DNA from 2 places in the Leucobacter triazinivorans genome. Region 2 is predicted to be linked to the other one. Evidence: riboswitches for the same ligand, from Rfam matches in the RefSeq annotation. Region 2 holds a riboswitch; the other holds the start of a gene.
What was found. Region 2 has a riboswitch for thiamine pyrophosphate ahead of EVS81_RS14355 (ABC transporter substrate-binding protein). Riboswitches for the same ligand answer to the same signal wherever they lie in the genome.
Positions count from the first base shown of each region.

Region 1: linked by a shared signal. The riboswitch ahead of EVS81_RS03620 (thiamine ABC transporter substrate-binding protein) and the one ahead of EVS81_RS14355 (ABC transporter substrate-binding protein) in region 2 are both predicted to bind thiamine pyrophosphate.

Region 1 covers NZ_CP035806.1:788,018-796,169, reverse strand. The annotation lists gene EVS81_RS03630 (hypothetical protein) at 1-316, shown strand, start outside; gene EVS81_RS03625 (cell division protein PerM) at 399-2,114, shown strand; TPP riboswitch at 2,121-2,230, shown strand; gene EVS81_RS03620 (thiamine ABC transporter substrate-binding protein) at 2,224-3,375, shown strand; gene EVS81_RS03615 (ABC transporter permease) at 3,376-5,046, shown strand; gene EVS81_RS03610 (nucleoside/nucleotide kinase family protein) at 5,046-5,588, shown strand; gene purN (phosphoribosylglycinamide formyltransferase) at 5,691-6,302, shown strand; gene purH (bifunctional phosphoribosylaminoimidazolecarboxamide formyltransferase/IMP cyclohydrolase) at 6,406-8,064, shown strand; gene EVS81_RS03595 (hypothetical protein) at 8,091-8,152, shown strand, end outside.
Region 2 covers NZ_CP035806.1:3,176,757-3,184,908, forward strand. The annotation lists gene EVS81_RS14330 (type III polyketide synthase) at 1-816, opposite strand, end outside; gene EVS81_RS14335 (DUF4383 domain-containing protein) at 1,077-1,493, shown strand; gene EVS81_RS14340 (hypothetical protein) at 1,490-2,074, shown strand; gene EVS81_RS14345 (NtaA/DmoA family FMN-dependent monooxygenase) at 2,239-3,549, opposite strand; gene EVS81_RS14350 (Ykof family thiamine-binding protein) at 3,585-4,244, opposite strand; TPP riboswitch at 4,408-4,517, shown strand; gene EVS81_RS14355 (ABC transporter substrate-binding protein) at 4,549-5,649, shown strand; gene EVS81_RS14360 (ABC transporter permease) at 5,685-6,455, shown strand; gene EVS81_RS14365 (ABC transporter ATP-binding protein) at 6,533-7,249, shown strand; gene EVS81_RS14370 (hypothetical protein) at 7,264-7,827, opposite strand; gene EVS81_RS14375 (YbaK/EbsC family protein) at 8,020-8,152, opposite strand, start outside.

The DNA.
Region 1 (8,152 bases), 1.1 Mb from region 2:
GCGCTTCGCGAACCTCGCGGTCGCCGCTGCCGCACGCCCGCTGACCTGGGTGCACCTGCCCGTGCCGATCGAGCGCGACGACGACGCCTACTTCGCGCCGCTGGAAGAGCTGCGCATCCCGGAGACGACGGAGCTCTACCTCGGGCTCGTGCATCGGGAGGACGGCGCTGCGGGAGCGGGCCGACGAATCGCCGCGGCCGAGCGGCACGTCCACCGCCCATTCGGCGTCGCTACCGAGTGCGGCTTCGGCCGTGCGCCCGAGGGCGCGGCGGTTCCGCTCTTCGAAACCCACCGCGCCGTCGCCGCCGCCTGGTGACGGCCGGCGCCGGTTCGCGCGCCGTCGCTCGGCGCGTTCCGCACGAGACGTCTCCCAACGCCGCAGAGTAAGCTTCTGGTCGATGAGATCCATAGTGACGGCGGCGATCGCGGCGATCGAGGCGGCTGCCGTCGGGCTCGCCGGGCTCGTGATCGTCGCCGTACCGGCCCTGCTGCTGTGGGTCGTGACGTTCGAGCTCGCAGCCGAGCCGTCGACGGTGCTCTCCGCCATCGGCGGAATCTGGTTGCTCGCGCACTGGGTGCCGATGGGCTTCCAGCTCGACCCCGAGACGGCGCTGGGCCTGGGACAGCCGCCCGAGGATCTGAGCTTCGCGCTCTCGCTGGCGCCGCTCGGCCTCACCCTCATCACGGTGCTGCTCGCCGCCCGCGCCGGTTGGCGTTTCGGGGGTCGCGGGGGCACCGGAGCCGCCGGCGTGCTCGGCGGAGCCCTGGGATTCGGTGCCATCGGCCTGCTGGTGGTGTCGGTGGTCTCGCCGAGCACGGCGTGGCCGGGCTGGCTCGTGACGCTGGTGATCGCGTCGGTCTACGGAGCGGTCGCGGCGGTCGCGTTCGTCGCCCGTGCCGCGCGCGACGACCACGCGTGGTGGACCTCGGTGCTGCGTGCGGTGCAGCGCGGATCGGCGTTTCTCGGCTGGGGCGACGCGGCGACGCTCCCCGCCCGCGCCGCGCAGACCGTGCTGCTCGCCATCGCCCTGCTCGCCGCGGCGATCGGAGTCGCTGCGCTCGCGCTCGCCGTCGCCCTCGTCGTCGGCTATCCCGAGATCATCGGACTCACCCAGAGCCTGCAGCTCGACCCGCTGGGATCGGTGCTGCTCTTCCTGATCCAACTCGCACTGGTGCCGGTGGCGGTCGCGTGGGCGCTCGCCTGGCTGACCGGCGCCGGCTTCTCCGTGGGGGCGGGAAGCTCGGTCACTCCGTTCGAGACGCTGCTCGGACCGATGCCGGCGCTCCCGCTCTTCGGGGCGATCCCGCAGGGATGGGACGCACTCGGGGCGCTGGCACCGGCGCTGCTCGTACTGACAGGCCTGGGGGTCGGGATCCTCGCCTCGCGCCGACCCGAGGCGCGCCGAGCCCCGTGGAGCGCCGCCCTCGTGATCCCGGTCGTCGCCGCGGCGATCGCGGGGCTCGCGATCGCGGGTCTCTGCGCGCTGGCGAGCGGATCCCTGGGGCCCGGGCGTCTCGCGGAGGCCGGAGTGCACCCGTGGCGCACGGGAGGACTCGCCGCGGCCGAGCTCGGGATCGGCCTGGTGCTCGGCGTGGTGGCGGGCAGGGTGGACTACGCGCGGATCCGCACCGCGATGTCGCGCGGCGTGCCGGGTGCGGAGATGTTCGAGCGCGTGCGGGGCCGGCGCGATCCGCATGCCCGGGAGGCGGCCGGACAGGAGACCTCGCCGCTCGACGACGCGCTCGAGACGGTGCCGCTCGACGACGCTCTGGAGACGGTGCCGCTCGACGACGCGATCCGCGATGCGCGGGATTCCACCGGCGTCGACCCCGGCCCCGGCGTCTCCGACGGAGCCGATCGCGACGCGCGGGGTGCGGCGCCCGAAGCACCAGCTGCCGAGGAGCCCGACCGGAGCGATGCTTCGGGCGACGGCTCGGGCGGCTCGGGCGGCTCGGACGTCACTGCCGCGCCGGGGGAGCCCCGAAAGCCCAAGGATCCCGAGGAGGACGAGCTGCTGCGCGCGTTCGCGTGGGATCGCGATGACGTCGGCGGCGACCGCGACACCGCCCGCGCCCGGCGCACCGGTTGGCGCTGGCCGCGCAGGAGCGACTAATCTGGAGGGGCAATCCACGGGAGTCCGCACGCGGCGGGCTGAGAGGGAGCACGCGAGCTCCGACCGTTCAACCTGATCTGGTTCATGCCAGCGGAGGAAGGAAGCCTCGATGACGTCTGCACGCTTCTCGAAGAGTCTCGGATACCGGGCGGCGCCGCCGGCCGTCGCGCTCGCCGTCGCAGGGGGGCTCGCACTCGCGGGCTGCGCGGCGACACCGTCCGACGGGCCCGGCCAGGCCGGCGGGGACGCCGCCGGCACCGTCACCCTCGCCGTGCACGACTCGTTTCCCAACGAGGCGTTCGCGGAGGCCGCGAGCGAGGCGACGGGCTACGAGGTCGAAGTGGTCTCGGCGGGAGACGGCGGCGAGCTGACCAACACGCTCGTGCTCACGAAGGGGGCGCCCATCGCCGACGCCTTCTTCGGCGTCGACACCATCTTCGCGTCGCGCATCGTCGAGAACGACGTCGTCGTGCCGCACCGTCCCGTCGGCTTCCCCGAGAGCGGGAACGACTACGCGATCCTCGATCCCGAGGCGGAGGCGGAGGCCTCCGCTGACGCGGGCGGCGCAGGCGAGACGCCGTTCGCACTCGTGCCGGTCGATCTCGGGGCGGTCTGCATCAACGTCGACAGCGACTGGTTCGCCGCCGAGGGCGTCGCCGAGCCCCGGAGCTACGAGGATCTCGCAGATCCCGCGTACCGTGACCTGACCGTGCTGCTGGATCCGACCGCCTCGTCGACCGGGGCCTCGTTCCTCGTCGGCACGGTCGCGGAGTTCGGCGAGGACGGGTTCGCCGACTACTGGTCGCGTCTCGCGGACAACGGCGCGCGGATCGAGCAGGGGTGGAGCGATGCCTACTATGGCCAGTTCACCCAGGGCGGAGAGGGCGGCACCCGGCCGATCGTGCTCTCGTACGCGTCCTCCCCGGCGTTCACCGTGTCCGAGGACGGGTCCGCGTCGTCGACGAAGGCGCTGCTCGACACCTGCACGCGCCAGGTCGAGTACGCGGGTGTGCTCGCCGGCGCGGCCAACGAGGCGGGTGCGAGGGCGGTGGTCGACTACCTCGTCTCGTCCGAGTTCCAGCAGACGATCCCCGACGCTATGTACATGACGCCCGTCGACGACTCGATCGAAATGCCGGAGGCCTGGGCGCGCTTCGCCCCCGAGCCCGGGCCCGACCAGACCCACGACCTGCCCGCAGCGGACATCGAGCGCGGCCGCGAGGGCTGGCTGAAGACCCTGAGCGAGCAGATCGGGCTCTAGGTGCACCGCGGGAGCGCGTGGGGCGTCGCCGCCTGGACCCTGGCCGCGGCGATCCCGCTCGCGTTCCTCGCCGTCTTCTTCCTGTGGCCGGTCGCGTCGCTCGTTGCCACGGGATTCGTCGACGACGGGCGCTTCGATCCGAGCGGGATCCCCGAAGTCTTCGCTGCCCCGCGCACCTGGCGGGTCATCGGACAGACGCTGGCCCAGGCGGGCCTTGCGACGCTGCTCTCCATCGCGCTCGGTCTTCCGGCCGCCTACGTGCTCTACCGGCTCGATTTTCCGGGCAGGACCGCGCTGCGCGGGCTGCTGACCGTGCCGTTCGTGCTGCCGACCGTGGTGGTGGGGGTCGCTTTCTCCGCGCTGCTCGGGCCCGGCGGACCGCTCGCGCCGCTGGGGCTGGAGCGCAGCATGACCGTCATCGTCGCCGCGCTCGCGTTCTTCAACGTGACCGTCGTCGCGCGGACGGTCGGCAGTTTCTGGGCCAGGCTCGACCGCAGTTCGGAGCTCGCCGCCCGCGTGCTCGGCGCGGGCCGGGTGCGCGCCTGGGTCACCGCGACGCTGCCCGCGCTGACACCGGCGATCGCCTCCGCTGCGTCGCTGGTGTTCCTCTTTAGCTCGACCTCGTTCGGGATCGTGCTCATCCTCGGCGGCCGCGAGTTCTCCAACGTCGAGACGGAGATCTACCGGCTCACAGTGCAGTTCCTCGACCTGCGCAGCGCTGCCGTGCTCTCGCTCGCGCAGTTCGCCATTGTCGGCGCGAGTCTCGTCGTCTCGGCGCGACTGCGCCGATCGGGGGAGCGCGCGGTCGAGCTGCGCGAGGAGACCGATCGCGCCGCTCGGCCGGGGCGCGGAGACCTCCCCGTGCTGCTCGTGTTCGGGGCGACGACGCTGCTGCTGCACGCGGCCCCCGTACTCGCCCTCATCGCACGGTCCCTGCGCGATCGCGACGGCGCGTGGTCGCTCGCCAACTACGCCGCCCTCGTGCGGCCGCCGGAGGAGTGGCCCCTCGACGGCTCCGTGCTCGAAGCCATCGGGCTGTCGTTCCGCCTGGCGGTCGCCGCGGCGGCGATCGCGATGGTGCTCGGGATCCTCATCGCACTCGTGCTCTCGCGGCGGCCGGCGTCCGCGACCCTCAGGCGGAGCCTCGCGGTCTTCGACGGCCTCGTGATGCTGCCGCTCGGGGTATCGGCGGTCACCCTCGGATTCGGGCTGCTGCTCACCATGCACCGTCCGCTCGGCATCGGATTCGATCTGCGCACCTCGGTCGTGCTGATCCCGATCGCGCAGGCGCTCGTATCGCTGCCGCTCGTGGTGCGCACGCTGCTGCCCGTGCTGCGCGGCATCGACCCGCAGTTGCGCTTCGCCGCGGGGGTGCTCGGGGCGAGGCCGTTCGCGGTGCTGCGCACGATCGACCTGCCCATGCTCGGCCGATCGGCCGGGCTGGCGCTGGGCTTCGCGTTCGCCGTGTCGCTCGGGGAGTTCGGTGCCACCTCGTTCCTCGTGCGCCCCGGCGCGCAGACCCTCCCCGTGGTGGTGGCCGAGCTGATCGGGCATCAGGCTCCGGGCAGCTACGGAGCCGGCCTGGCCGGAGCGGTGGTGCTCGCGGTGATCACCGCTGCGGTCATGCTGCTTGCCGAGCGGCTGCGCGTCGACGGTAAGGTTGAGTTCTGATGCCTGGGTACGACCTCGAAGTCCTCGACGCGATGCTGATCGACGGCCGCTCCGGCGCGGGCAAGACCGATCTTGCCGCGCGGATCGCCAATCGGCTGCGCGAGATCGGACGCGAGCCGCAGCTCTTGCGCGTCGAGGATCTGTACCCGGGATGGGACGGACTCGCCGCGGGATCCCGCGCCCTCGCCGAGGCCCTCGACTCCGGCGCGTACCGGCGCTACGACTGGGCGGCCGAGGCGTTCGCCGATCGGGTGGCCGTGACGACGGATCGCCCGTTGCTCGTGGAGGGCTGCGGGGCCGTCACCGCGCGCAACCTGGCCGCCGCGCGACGGTGGGCCGATCGCGCGGCGGGGCCGGGGCGGGGCGCGATCGTGCGGAGCGTCTGGATCGAGTGCCCGGTCGAGGTGCGGCGATCCCGCGCGCTCTCGCGGGACGGGGAGACCTACGCCCCGCACTGGGAGCGCTGGGCGGCGCAGGAGGACCGTCTCTTCGGCGAGCATCAGCCGTGGTTGCTCGCCGATGAAGTGCTGCACTGCGCCTGAGGCTGGACTCGGACCTGCGCCTGAGGCCCCGCGCGGCAGTGCGCCTGAGCCCGAACCCGGCACTGCGCCTGAGCCCGCGCTCCGGAACGGTAGACTGGGGGAGTGCTGAAACTTGCGGTTCTGATCTCCGGCGGCGGCAGCAACCTGAAAGCGCTGCTCGACGCTGCCGCGGATCCGCAGTTCCCGGCGCGCATCGTCTGCGTCGGGTCCGACACCGATGCCCCGGGGCTGGCGCACGCCGAGGCGGCGGGCGTGCCGACCTTCGTCGTGCGCCCCGGCGACTCCGACTCCCGTGAGGAGTGGGGACAGGTGCTCGCCGCGGCTATCCAGGAGCACGGAGTCGGGACCGGCCCCGAGCCGGGTCTCGTGGTGAGCGCGGGCCTCATGCGCATCCTGCCCGCGGGGTTCGTGCGGGAGTTCTCGCCGCACCTCATCAACACCCACCCTGCGCTGCTGCCGCTCTACCCCGGCGCGCACGCCGTGCGCGACGCGCTGGCCGCCGGTGCGACCGAGACGGGCGTCACGGTGCACATCATCGACGAGGGGGTGGACACGGGGCCGGTGCTGCGGCAGGCCGCGGTGGAGGTGCGCGAGCACGATTCCGAGGAAGAACTGCACGAGCGCATCAAGCGCCTCGAACGCCCGCTGCTCGTGGAGACCGTGCGCGAGATCGCGCTCGGCGAGCTGGATCTCGCCGGCCTAGCATCTCGCTGACCCATCCCGTCATCCTGCGCGAGCGGAGCGAGTCGCAGGATCCAGAACCGAACCGAACAGACTCTGCGACTCCGCGCAGAACGACCCCCCACGAAGGAGCCCGATGGCAGTCCAGAGCCACGACCCCAGCCTGTACGAGCACCGCGACGTCGTCCCGGTGCGGCGGGCGCTCATCTCGGTGAGCGACAAGACCCGTCTGCTCGACCTCGCGGCGGCCCTCGCCGAGTCGGGAGTCGAGATCGTGTCGACGGGCTCCACTGCCGCGAGCATCCGGGAGGCCGGCCACGCCGTCACCGATGTCTCAGAGGTCACCGGATTCGCCGAGGCGCTCGACGGTCGGGTGAAGACGCTGCACCCCGCGGTGCACTCGGGGCTGCTCGCAGACCTGCGCCTCGCCGATCATCGCGCCCAGCTCGAGCAGCTCGGCTTCACCGCGTTCGAGCTCGTCGTCGTCAACCTCTACCCCTTCGAGCAGACCGTGGCCTCGGGCAAGCCGGCCGCCGACGTCATCGAGAACGTCGACATCGGCGGCCCCGCCATGGTGCGGGCCACGGCGAAGAACCACGCCAACGCCGCCATCGTGGTCTCGCCGCAGCGCTACGACGAGGTGATCGCGGCCGTGCGCGCCGGCGGCACGAGCCTGGCCCAGCGCCGCGCGCTCGCGACCGAGGCGTTCGTGCACACCGCGCAGTACGACGCCGCGGTGGCGAACTGGTTCCTGGACCAGGAGGATCGCGGCTGGGGCGACGCACCGGACGACGAGACCCCGGAGGGCGAGCCCTCGATCGACAGCATCTTCGAGAGCGCTGAAGGATACGTGGGGTACGAGATCTTCGGCCTGCGCGACGCCGTGCTGCGCTACGGCGAGAACAGCCACCAGCGCGCGGCGCTCTTCACCGAGAACGAGGGGGCCGGCATCGCCCAGGCGACCCAGCTGCACGGGAAGGAGATGTCGTACAACAACTACGTCGACGCCGACGCCGCGCTGCGCGCGGCGTTCGACCATGAGCGCCCCGCCGTGGCGATCATCAAGCACGCCAACCCCTGCGGCATCGCCGTCGCCCCTGCCGACGCCGATGACCCGATCGCGGCAGCCCACGCCCTCGCCCACGCCTGCGACCCGATGTCGGCGTTCGGGGGCGTGATCGCTGCGAACCGCGAGGTCACCGCTCAGATGGCCGAGACCGTCTCCGGCATCTTCACCGAGGTGATCGTGGCGCCCGGCTTCGAGCCGGAGGCGCTCGCCATCCTCACGCAGAAGAAGAACCTGCGACTGCTGGTCCTGCCGGCCGACTTCGCGCCGAATCCCGTCGAACTGCGGCAGGTGTCTGGCGGCTTCCTGCTGCAGGACGCCGATCGCTCGTTCGCGCCGGCGTCGGACTGGGAGCTCGCCACCGGAGCCCCCGCCGATCCCGAGACGCTCGCCGAGCTCGAGTTCGCCTGGCGCGCCTGCCGGGCCGTGAAGTCGAACGCCATCCTGCTGGCCGCGGGGGGCGCCTCGGTCGGAGTGGGCATGGGGCAGGTCAATCGGGTCGATTCCTGCCGCCTCGCCGTCGAGCGCGCCGGAGATCGCGCGTCGGGCGCCGTCGCGGCGTCGGACGCGTTCTTCCCCTTCGCCGACGGCCTGCAGGTGCTGCTCGACGCGGGGGTGCGCGCGGTCGTGCAGCCCGGCGGCTCCGTGCGCGACGCGGAAGTGATCGCGGCAGCGGAGGCGGCCGGCGTCACGATGTACTTCACCGGCGAACGGCACTTCTTCCACTGATCGTGGAGGCGTGAAAGAGAGGGAATATGGAAATCGTCAAGGGGATTCTGGTCGTTCTGCACCTCGTCGGCTTCGGTGCGGTCTTCGG
Region 2 (8,152 bases):
GTCCAGCATCGCCTCGACGACCCCCGAGATCTCGCGTCCGATGATGCGCGGCACCTCCGCGGTGAGACGCATCTCGAATCCGCGATCGCCGATGGTCCAGTCCATGTCGCGCTCGCCCTCCGAGGTGATCGCGGTCGAGAAATCGACCGCTTCCAGGGCGGCTCTGCCGTCGCGAGGCTCGGCCGACGACACGATCGCCGCACCCGCTCCGTCGCCGAACACCGCGGACGCCACGATCTGCTCGGGGTCGCTGGACGAGCGGATGTGCAGCGAGCAGAGTTCGGCGCAGACGACCAGCACCACCGCACCGGGGCGGGCGTCGCTGATCGCGGTCGCCGTGCGCAACGCGGGGAACGCCGCGGCGCAGCCCATGAAGCCGATGTGCGTGCGCTCGGCCGTCACGGAGATGCCGAGCTGCTTCACCAGCAGATAGTCGGGGCCGGGAGCAAAGAACCCCGTGCACGACGCCGTGACGACGTGGGTGACCTCCTCGGCGACGAAGCCGGAGCGCTCGAGCGCGTCGCGGGCGGCGGCTGCGTACAGGCGCGGCGCCTCCCGGCGGTAGATGAGGTTGCGCTCACCGGTGCTTGGCGCGCTCAGCCGGGCGCCGTCCTCGGAGAACAGCGTCTCGCTCGAGCCGATCTCGCCGATCACCGAGTACCGGTTCTCGATGGCCGACTGGTCGAACGCGGCGCCGATGAGGCGGGCGGTGAGCCGGGTCACGCCGGGCTGAGCCGCGAAGAAGTCGCGGGTCTTCGGCTGCGAGAGCCGCGCAGGGGGCACGGCCGTGCCGATGGAGAGGATCTTCGTTGACATGTCCCCATGTAACCCGATCCTTCCGCTGCAGGGGGAGGGGCTTGACACGATCGTGATGGGCCGGCGCCGGGAGCAGGTGCGGGAGCGGATGCCGGATCGCTCCTGCTCGGCGGTGAACTTAGTGCACGTTCGTACTCTCCGCAAGCACCTTTCCGCTTCCGGCGACGGCGCCCACAGTGGGTTGCAGGTGCGCGGACGGCCTGGTCCGGCACCGGCGGCATCGCCGTCGCGACTGCACGTTCGATCGAAGGAGAAGCATCGTGAAGAACTCACCCAACCGAATCGTCGGCATCGTCTTCGGCGTCGTCTATCTACTCGTGGGCATTCTGGGCTTCGCGGTCACCGGCGGCGTGGGGTTCCTCGCCACGGAGGGCGGCCTGCTCATCGGCGTGTTCGAGGTGAATCCGCTGCACAACATCGTTCACCTGCTGGTCGGCGCAGCGCTGCTGGGCGGCGGGATTGCGGGCGTGGGCGCCGCGAAGGGGATCAACGGCACCGTCGGCGTGGTGTATCTGCTCGTCGGCGTGATCGGCTTCTTCATCGCCGGAACCGCCGCCAACATCCTGGCGCTCAACACGGCCGACCATATCCTCCACCTGGGCAGCGCGCTCATCCTGCTGGGCGTGAGCCTCGGCGCTGACCGCGATCGCGCGGTCGCGGCGCGACCGGCGGTGTGACGCAGACGCAGGTCCCGGTGTTGTCGAGCTGGTGCGGTTTCGCCGCCCTGGGTTCCGGGCTCATCCTCTGCGCCGTCGCGGCCGGCCTCGACCCGCCGCTCGCCGTGCCGCTCGTCGTCGCCGGTGGTGCTGAGCTGCTCTGGGGCGGGATCGCGCTGCGCCTCGGCCGCGTCCCCGCGCCGCGGGCAGTGCTCTGGGCGACCGCCGCCGTCGCAGCGGCGGCGGTCGTGCTGCTGTTCCAGGGGCTCGTCGGGATCCTCCCGGCGCTCGCGCTGCTCGCGCTGCACTGGTCCGCGGCCATGGCCGCGGTGGCGGTCCTGCGCCGGCGGGCCGGTACCCTTGCCGCGCGCGGCCCGCGGGATGACGACCCGGTCGGCGAGCACGGGCGCGCTGCGGGAGTGCGGGCGCTCCGGGGCGGGTGGAATCGTGGGCCGGCAGCGTTCGTCGTGATCCTGGCCGCGCAGGCGATGCTGGTCGCGGCGATCACCACCCCGGCGCTGGCCCACACCGCGCCGGGGGCATCGGCGGTGCCGCACGGCACCCTGCACGGCACCCTGCACGGCGCCCCCCACGCGCACTGACTGGCGAAACCGACCCCGTTGCTCGAACACGAGGCTTCCAGCGTGGATATTTCGCGCGGAATGGAACAAACGGCGCGGTTTCGAGCAGGGAGCGGGCGGGAGCGTGCGGGAGCGGCACGGAGCGGGCGGCGGGCGCGCGCGGCCGCCCGCGCGTCACCCGCGCGTCACCCGCGCAGGTGCTCCCGCAGAGTTGCCCCGGAGTACTCCGTGCGAAACACGCCGCGTCGCTGCAGTTCGGGCACCACCCCGGCGACGAAGTCTTCGAACGACGAGTGGTAGAGCGCGGGGAAGACGACGAAGCCGTCGGCCGCCTCGCCGCGGAACAGGTGCTCGAGGTGCTCGGCCACCGTCGCGGGGGATCCCACCACCTGCGGGTGCAGCTGGTTGAGCGCCTGTTCGACCGCCAGCTCGGCCACGGTGAAGCCGCGCCGCGCGCTCACCGACGCCAGCATGTCCTCGAAGCCGACGCTGCCCGTCGCACCGCGGTGCGCGGCGAGCGCGTCGACGGCCGGGGCGTCGGGATCCAGCTCGTCGGCGTGCAGCAGTCGAGCCAGCTTGGTCAGCGCCGCGGGCAGGTCGATGCGCTCCCGCAGTGCGCGCAGCTTCGCCTGCGCGTCGGCATCGGTCCACCCCACCACCGGCTGCACCCCCTGCAGCACGCGGATCGAGTCGGGATCCCGGTCGTGGTCGATCCGCGCGCGATCGCGCAGTTCCCGCCGCAACTCGCGCATTCCCTCCTCGGTGTCTCCGATCGCGAAGACCACCTCGGCCCAGCGCGCCGCGAACGCCCGCCCGCGCGGCGACGACCCGGCCTGCATCAGCACCGGGTGCCCCTGCGGGCTGCGGGGAAGCGTGAGCGGTCCGCGGGACAGCCCGCCGGGTACGCGGTGCACGCGCTTCGGGTCGGCGAACAGTCCCGACTCCCGGTCGTGCACGAGCGCGCCGGGCTCCCACGAGCGCCACAGGTCGAGCACCGTCTGCACGACCGCGTCGGCGCGGTCGTAGCGCTCTCCCGGCGGGTCGATGCGATCGCGACCCATGTTGCGCGCCTCGGCATCGGTGGTCGAGGTGACGATGTTCCAGGCAGCCCGTCCGCCGGAGAGGTGGTCGACGGAGAGCAGTTGGCGAGCGATCGCGTACGGCGGCACGAAGCTCGTCGACACCGTGGCTCCGAGGCCGATGCGGCTCGTTGCTCCCGCGGCCAGCGAGACGACGGTGATCGGATCGAGGTAGATACTGCCCTTGCCGGCCGTGCGCAGCGTGGTGGCGTAGTCGCCGTCGCCATCTTCGGGCACCGCGAGGGCGTCGGCGAAGAACGCCATGTCGAAGAGCCCGCGCTCGAGGGTGCGCGCCAGGTCCGCGTGGAAGCGTCCGCTCAGCCAGTCCGCTCGTCCCAGCGGATCCCGCCAGTTCTCGGCATACTGGCTCGTGGGTGGATTCACCATGCCCACGAGGTGCATCTGTCTCGACGTCATCGCGGATCCCTCGTCCCGTTCGTGCAGCGCATCGATCAGTCCCGCAGGGGCGACGGGCTGTTGATCGAGACCGTGAGGTGCGTCACCACGTGCTGCACGCTCTCGCCGACGCCGATCCACGCGTTCGCCGCGGTCTGCAGCACAGCGGCGAGGTCTCCATCGAGCCGGGTCGCGTAGTGGTCGGAACCCGAGTAGACGCCCGCGGATCTCGCCTGCTCGATCGCCGCGTAGATGGGAGCCATGTGGTCGGCGGGGGCATCGGCCGGGCCGCCGCCACCGGCCGATCCGCCGCCGTGCCGCGCTCCGCAGCCTCGCCCGGTGCCGCCGTCGAGCAGCGGGTACAGCGACCAGTGGGCCCGGGCGCGCACCCCGGTGCCGGCGAGCGACACGGGATCCGCGCCGAGTGCCGCGACGCCCGCGGGGAGCGCGCACTGCAGCTCGCCCGGGCAGCCCCGCGAGAGCAGGATCGACGCCGAGAGGTGCGCTCCGCTGCGCGCCGCCGCCGCGATGACGTCCCGGAGGTAGGCGAGCACCCGCTGCTCGCCGCCGGCGACGAACGTCGAGATGTCGCCGGTCTCGACGAGCAGGTCGGTCGCGTCGGCCTCGCCGAGGGCACCCAGGATGATCGCGACATAGTCGGAGTCGTAGACGGACAGCGTGAAGCGGGCGCCCACGCCGTACTGCTGCGGCGTCATCGGCGCTGTCGCGGTCTGCAACGGGCCGGGTGACGCGGGTGCGGGCGGGCGCGCCGGATCGGACGGGCGCGCCGGATCGGGCGGGAGTGCATCGTTCGACAGGGGAGTCACGCCCACCACCATAGGGGATCGCCTCGCGTGCGACGGCGGAGTGTTGCTAACATGTGGGGCACACGGGAGTCCGGTAGGCCGGGCTGAGAGGAAGGTCATCAACCTTCGACCGTCGAACCTGATCTGGATCATGCCAGCGCAGGGAGACACTCTACGAACCCGTGCCCATCCATCATCGAAGGGGCACGCTTCAATGCGCCACCACATCATCACCCATGCCCGTACCGCTCATCAGGCCGGTACCGGCGCCCTCCGCTCCGTGCTGCGGCGCGTCGTCACCGCCGGGGCCGCGATTCTCGCCGGCAGCCTCGCGCTCACCGCGTGCGCGGGGGCGGCACCCGCCGATGACGCCGCGGCGCACGACGAGCTCACGCCCGTCAGCTTCGCGCTCGACTGGGCGCCCAACACCAACCACATCGGCGTGTATGTCGCCGACGAACTCGGCTACTTCGCCGAGGTCGGGCTCGACGTCGAGATCCTGCCGTACGGCTCCACGTCGGCCGTGCAACTGGTCTCGGCGGGCGAGGCCGACTTCGGCATCGGCGGCCAGTCCGGGGTGCAGATGGCGCGCACGGCCGGGCTCGACGTGATGTCGGTGTACCGGGTCACGCAGACCGACACCGGGAGGCTGGTGACGCTGGGGGATCGCGAGGATCTCACCCGCCCGGCCGATCTCGACGGTCTCGTCTTCGGCGGCTTCGGGGCTCCGCTCTACTCGGCGCTCGCCGCGTCGACGATCCGCGGCGACGGCGGGCAGGGCGAGTTCGAGGAGGTGGTGCTCGACACCGGCGCCTACGAGGCGCTCTCGCAGGGGCGCATCGACTTCACGCTGTCGGTGTCGACGTGGGAGGATCTGCAGACGCAGATCGACGGGCACCCCTACCGCACCTTCCGCTACCAGGACTTCGGCGTGCCCGAGCAGCAGTCCACCGGCATCGTGTCGAGCGAGTCGTACCTCGAGGCGCATTCGGAGGACGCGACCGCCTTCGTGCAGGCGGTCGCCCGCGGGTACGCCTACGCCGCCGACCACCCCGAGGAGGCCGCGGATCTGCTCATCGCAGCGAACCCCGACACGCTCGGCACCGCCGAGGAGCTCGTGCACCGCAGTGCGGAGCTGATGGCGGGCGACGGGTACCTGGTGTCGGAAGAGCGGCCGATCGGGGCCGCTGATCCAGAGGCGTGGGAGGGGTTCGGCGCATTCCTGTTCGACGGCGGGTTCCTCACGGATTCCGAGGGCCGGCCGCTTGCCGAGGAGCCCGACTGGACCGAGTACTACACCGACGAGTACCTGTGACCTGCGCACGGGGCGTCGGAGCCGGGGGAGCCGCAGTGTCGCGCATCGCACGCGGCGCGGTGCCCCCGATCCTCGCGTTCCTCGTGCTGCTCGGCCTCTGGCAGGCGGTAGCGGGCGCGGGCCTCGTGCCCGCCGACATGCTGCCCGGCCCGACCCGAATCGTCTCCGCGGGGATCGGAGAGCGCGAGGCTCTGCTGCGCCACACCGTCCCGACGCTGCTCGCAACGCTGATCGGGTTCTCGCTGTCGGTCGCGGTCGCGTTTCTCACGGCGACGCTGCTCGACTTCTGGGCGCCGCTCAGGCGGGCGCTGCTGCCGCTGCTCATCGTCAGCCAGACGCTGCCGCTCATCGCCCTCGCGCCGCTCGTGGTGCTCTGGTTCGGCTTCGGGCTGCTGCCGAAGATCCTGCTCGTCGCCTTCGTCACGTTCTTCCCGATGGTCGTGGGGTTCTTGCGGGGATTCTCGTCGGCGGATCCCGAGGCCGAGCACCTGCTGCGCTCGATGGGTGCCGGGCGCTCCACGGTGTTCCGCATGATCCGTCTGCCCGCGTCCACGCCCTCCTTCTTCGCGTCGCTGCGCATCTCGATCACCTACGCGGTGGTCGGTGCGATCTTCGCCGAGTACGCGGGCGCGGTCGCCGGGTTGGGCGTCTACATGCAGTCGGCCAAGAACGTCTTCCGCACTGACCTCGTGCTGTCGGCGGTGCTCATGAGCACGCTGCTCACGCTCGCCCTGTACGGTGCCGTAGTGCTGATCGAGCGGCGGTGCGTGCCATGGCTGCGCGTCGAGCAGGGGGCCGAGCGGTGAGCGCTGCGGGCGCTGGGGGCGCTGCGGGCGCTGGGTTGGAGGTGCGTGGAGTCGGCAAGCGTTTCGGTTCCCGGAGGGTGCTCGAACAGGTCTCCTTCGGGGTGGGGCAGGGGGAAGTCGTGGCGCTCGTCGGCGCGAGCGGCAGCGGCAAGTCGACGCTGCTCTCGATCCTCACCGGCGCCCTGCAGCCCGACGTCGGCGAGATCCGCTTCGACGGTTCGCCCGTGCTTCCCGGCAGGCGTCCCTTCGCATACATGCCGCAGCGCGACGTGCTGCTGCCGTGGCGACGCATCGTCGACAACGCGGGCATCGGACTCGAGGTCGCGGGGATTCCTCGGGGCGAGGCGCGCGAGCGAGTGGGGAGACTGCTGGAGCCGTTCGGGCTCGCGGGCACCGAGCGGATGTTCCCCCGCCAACTCTCGGGCGGCATGCGCCAGCGCGTGTCGTTCCTGCGCGCGGTGGTGCAGGAGCGTGCGATGCTGTTGCTCGACGAGCCGTTCGGGGCGCTCGACGCCATTACCCGGGACGAGCTCCAGCGCTGGCTGCTGGACATCCGGCGGGCCAATGGCTGGACCATCCTGCTCATCACCCACGACATCCGCGAGGCGGTGCGCCTGGCCGACCGGGTGCTCGTGCTCCCCAGGACGCCCGGGCCGCTGGCCGGGGAGGTGCTGGTGAGTCGGGAAATTCCGCGCCTCGACGGGTTCCTCACGGATCCGCGAGTGCCGGTGCTGGAGGAACGGCTGCACGGACTGCTCGTCGCGGCATCCACGCGGGGCGGGGGCGGTCCCTGATCCTCTGCGAGAAGTCAGCGCGTCACGAGCCGTGGCGGTCGTGACGGCCCTTCGAGCCGCGCGATGGCGATCTTGATGTCGGTCACGTCCTCGTGCATGGCGTCGATCCGCTGGGTGAGCTTGACGTCGACCGCGTCGATCTTCAGAACCAGGGTGTCAACGCGTTGTCCGAGCCGGGCCTCGACGGTGTCGACCTTGAGGTCCACGGCATCGATCCGCCGGGTGAGTCGGGCATCGAGGTCGCTGATCTGTCCGGTGAGTCGGGCATCGAGGTCGCTGATCTGTCCGGTGAGTCGGGCATCGAGCTCACTGATCTGTCCGGTGAGTCTGGTGTCGAGGTCGCCGATCTGCCCGGTGAGCTTGGTGTCGAGGTCGCCGATCTGCCCGGTGAGCTTGGTGTCGAGGTCGCCGATCTGCCCGGTGAGCTTGGTGTCGAGCGCGCTGGTCTGCCCGGCGAGCCTCATCTCGACCGCGTCGATGCGTCGCACCACCCACGCCAGGCCCGCGGCCGCTCCGCCGCCGAGGGTGATCAGCAGGCCGAGTGCGCTCAGGACGACGGTGAGTGTCTCGGGCGACATGCGCAGCACTCCTGCCTGTTCCGGGGGTCGAATGGCTGTGGGTATGACTGTACGTCACGCGCAGCATCTCCGGGGAGGCGCGACAAGAACTGTGGACAGCGGGCGGCAGCGCGCTCCTTGTGAGCGAAGCGCCGCGGGTGCGAGGGGCGGAGCGCGCGCTGCGCGACGCGCCGGTCCGCGCCGCACCCGGTGCTACGAGTCCTGCGTCTCGCGCCATCCCACGGTGACGTCGACCCAGCCCTCGGCCCCGCTCAGCGACTCGAGCGCTTCGACGGGCACCAGCACCGCCGACGTCGCGGTGCCCGCGGCCGGGAAGACGATGTCG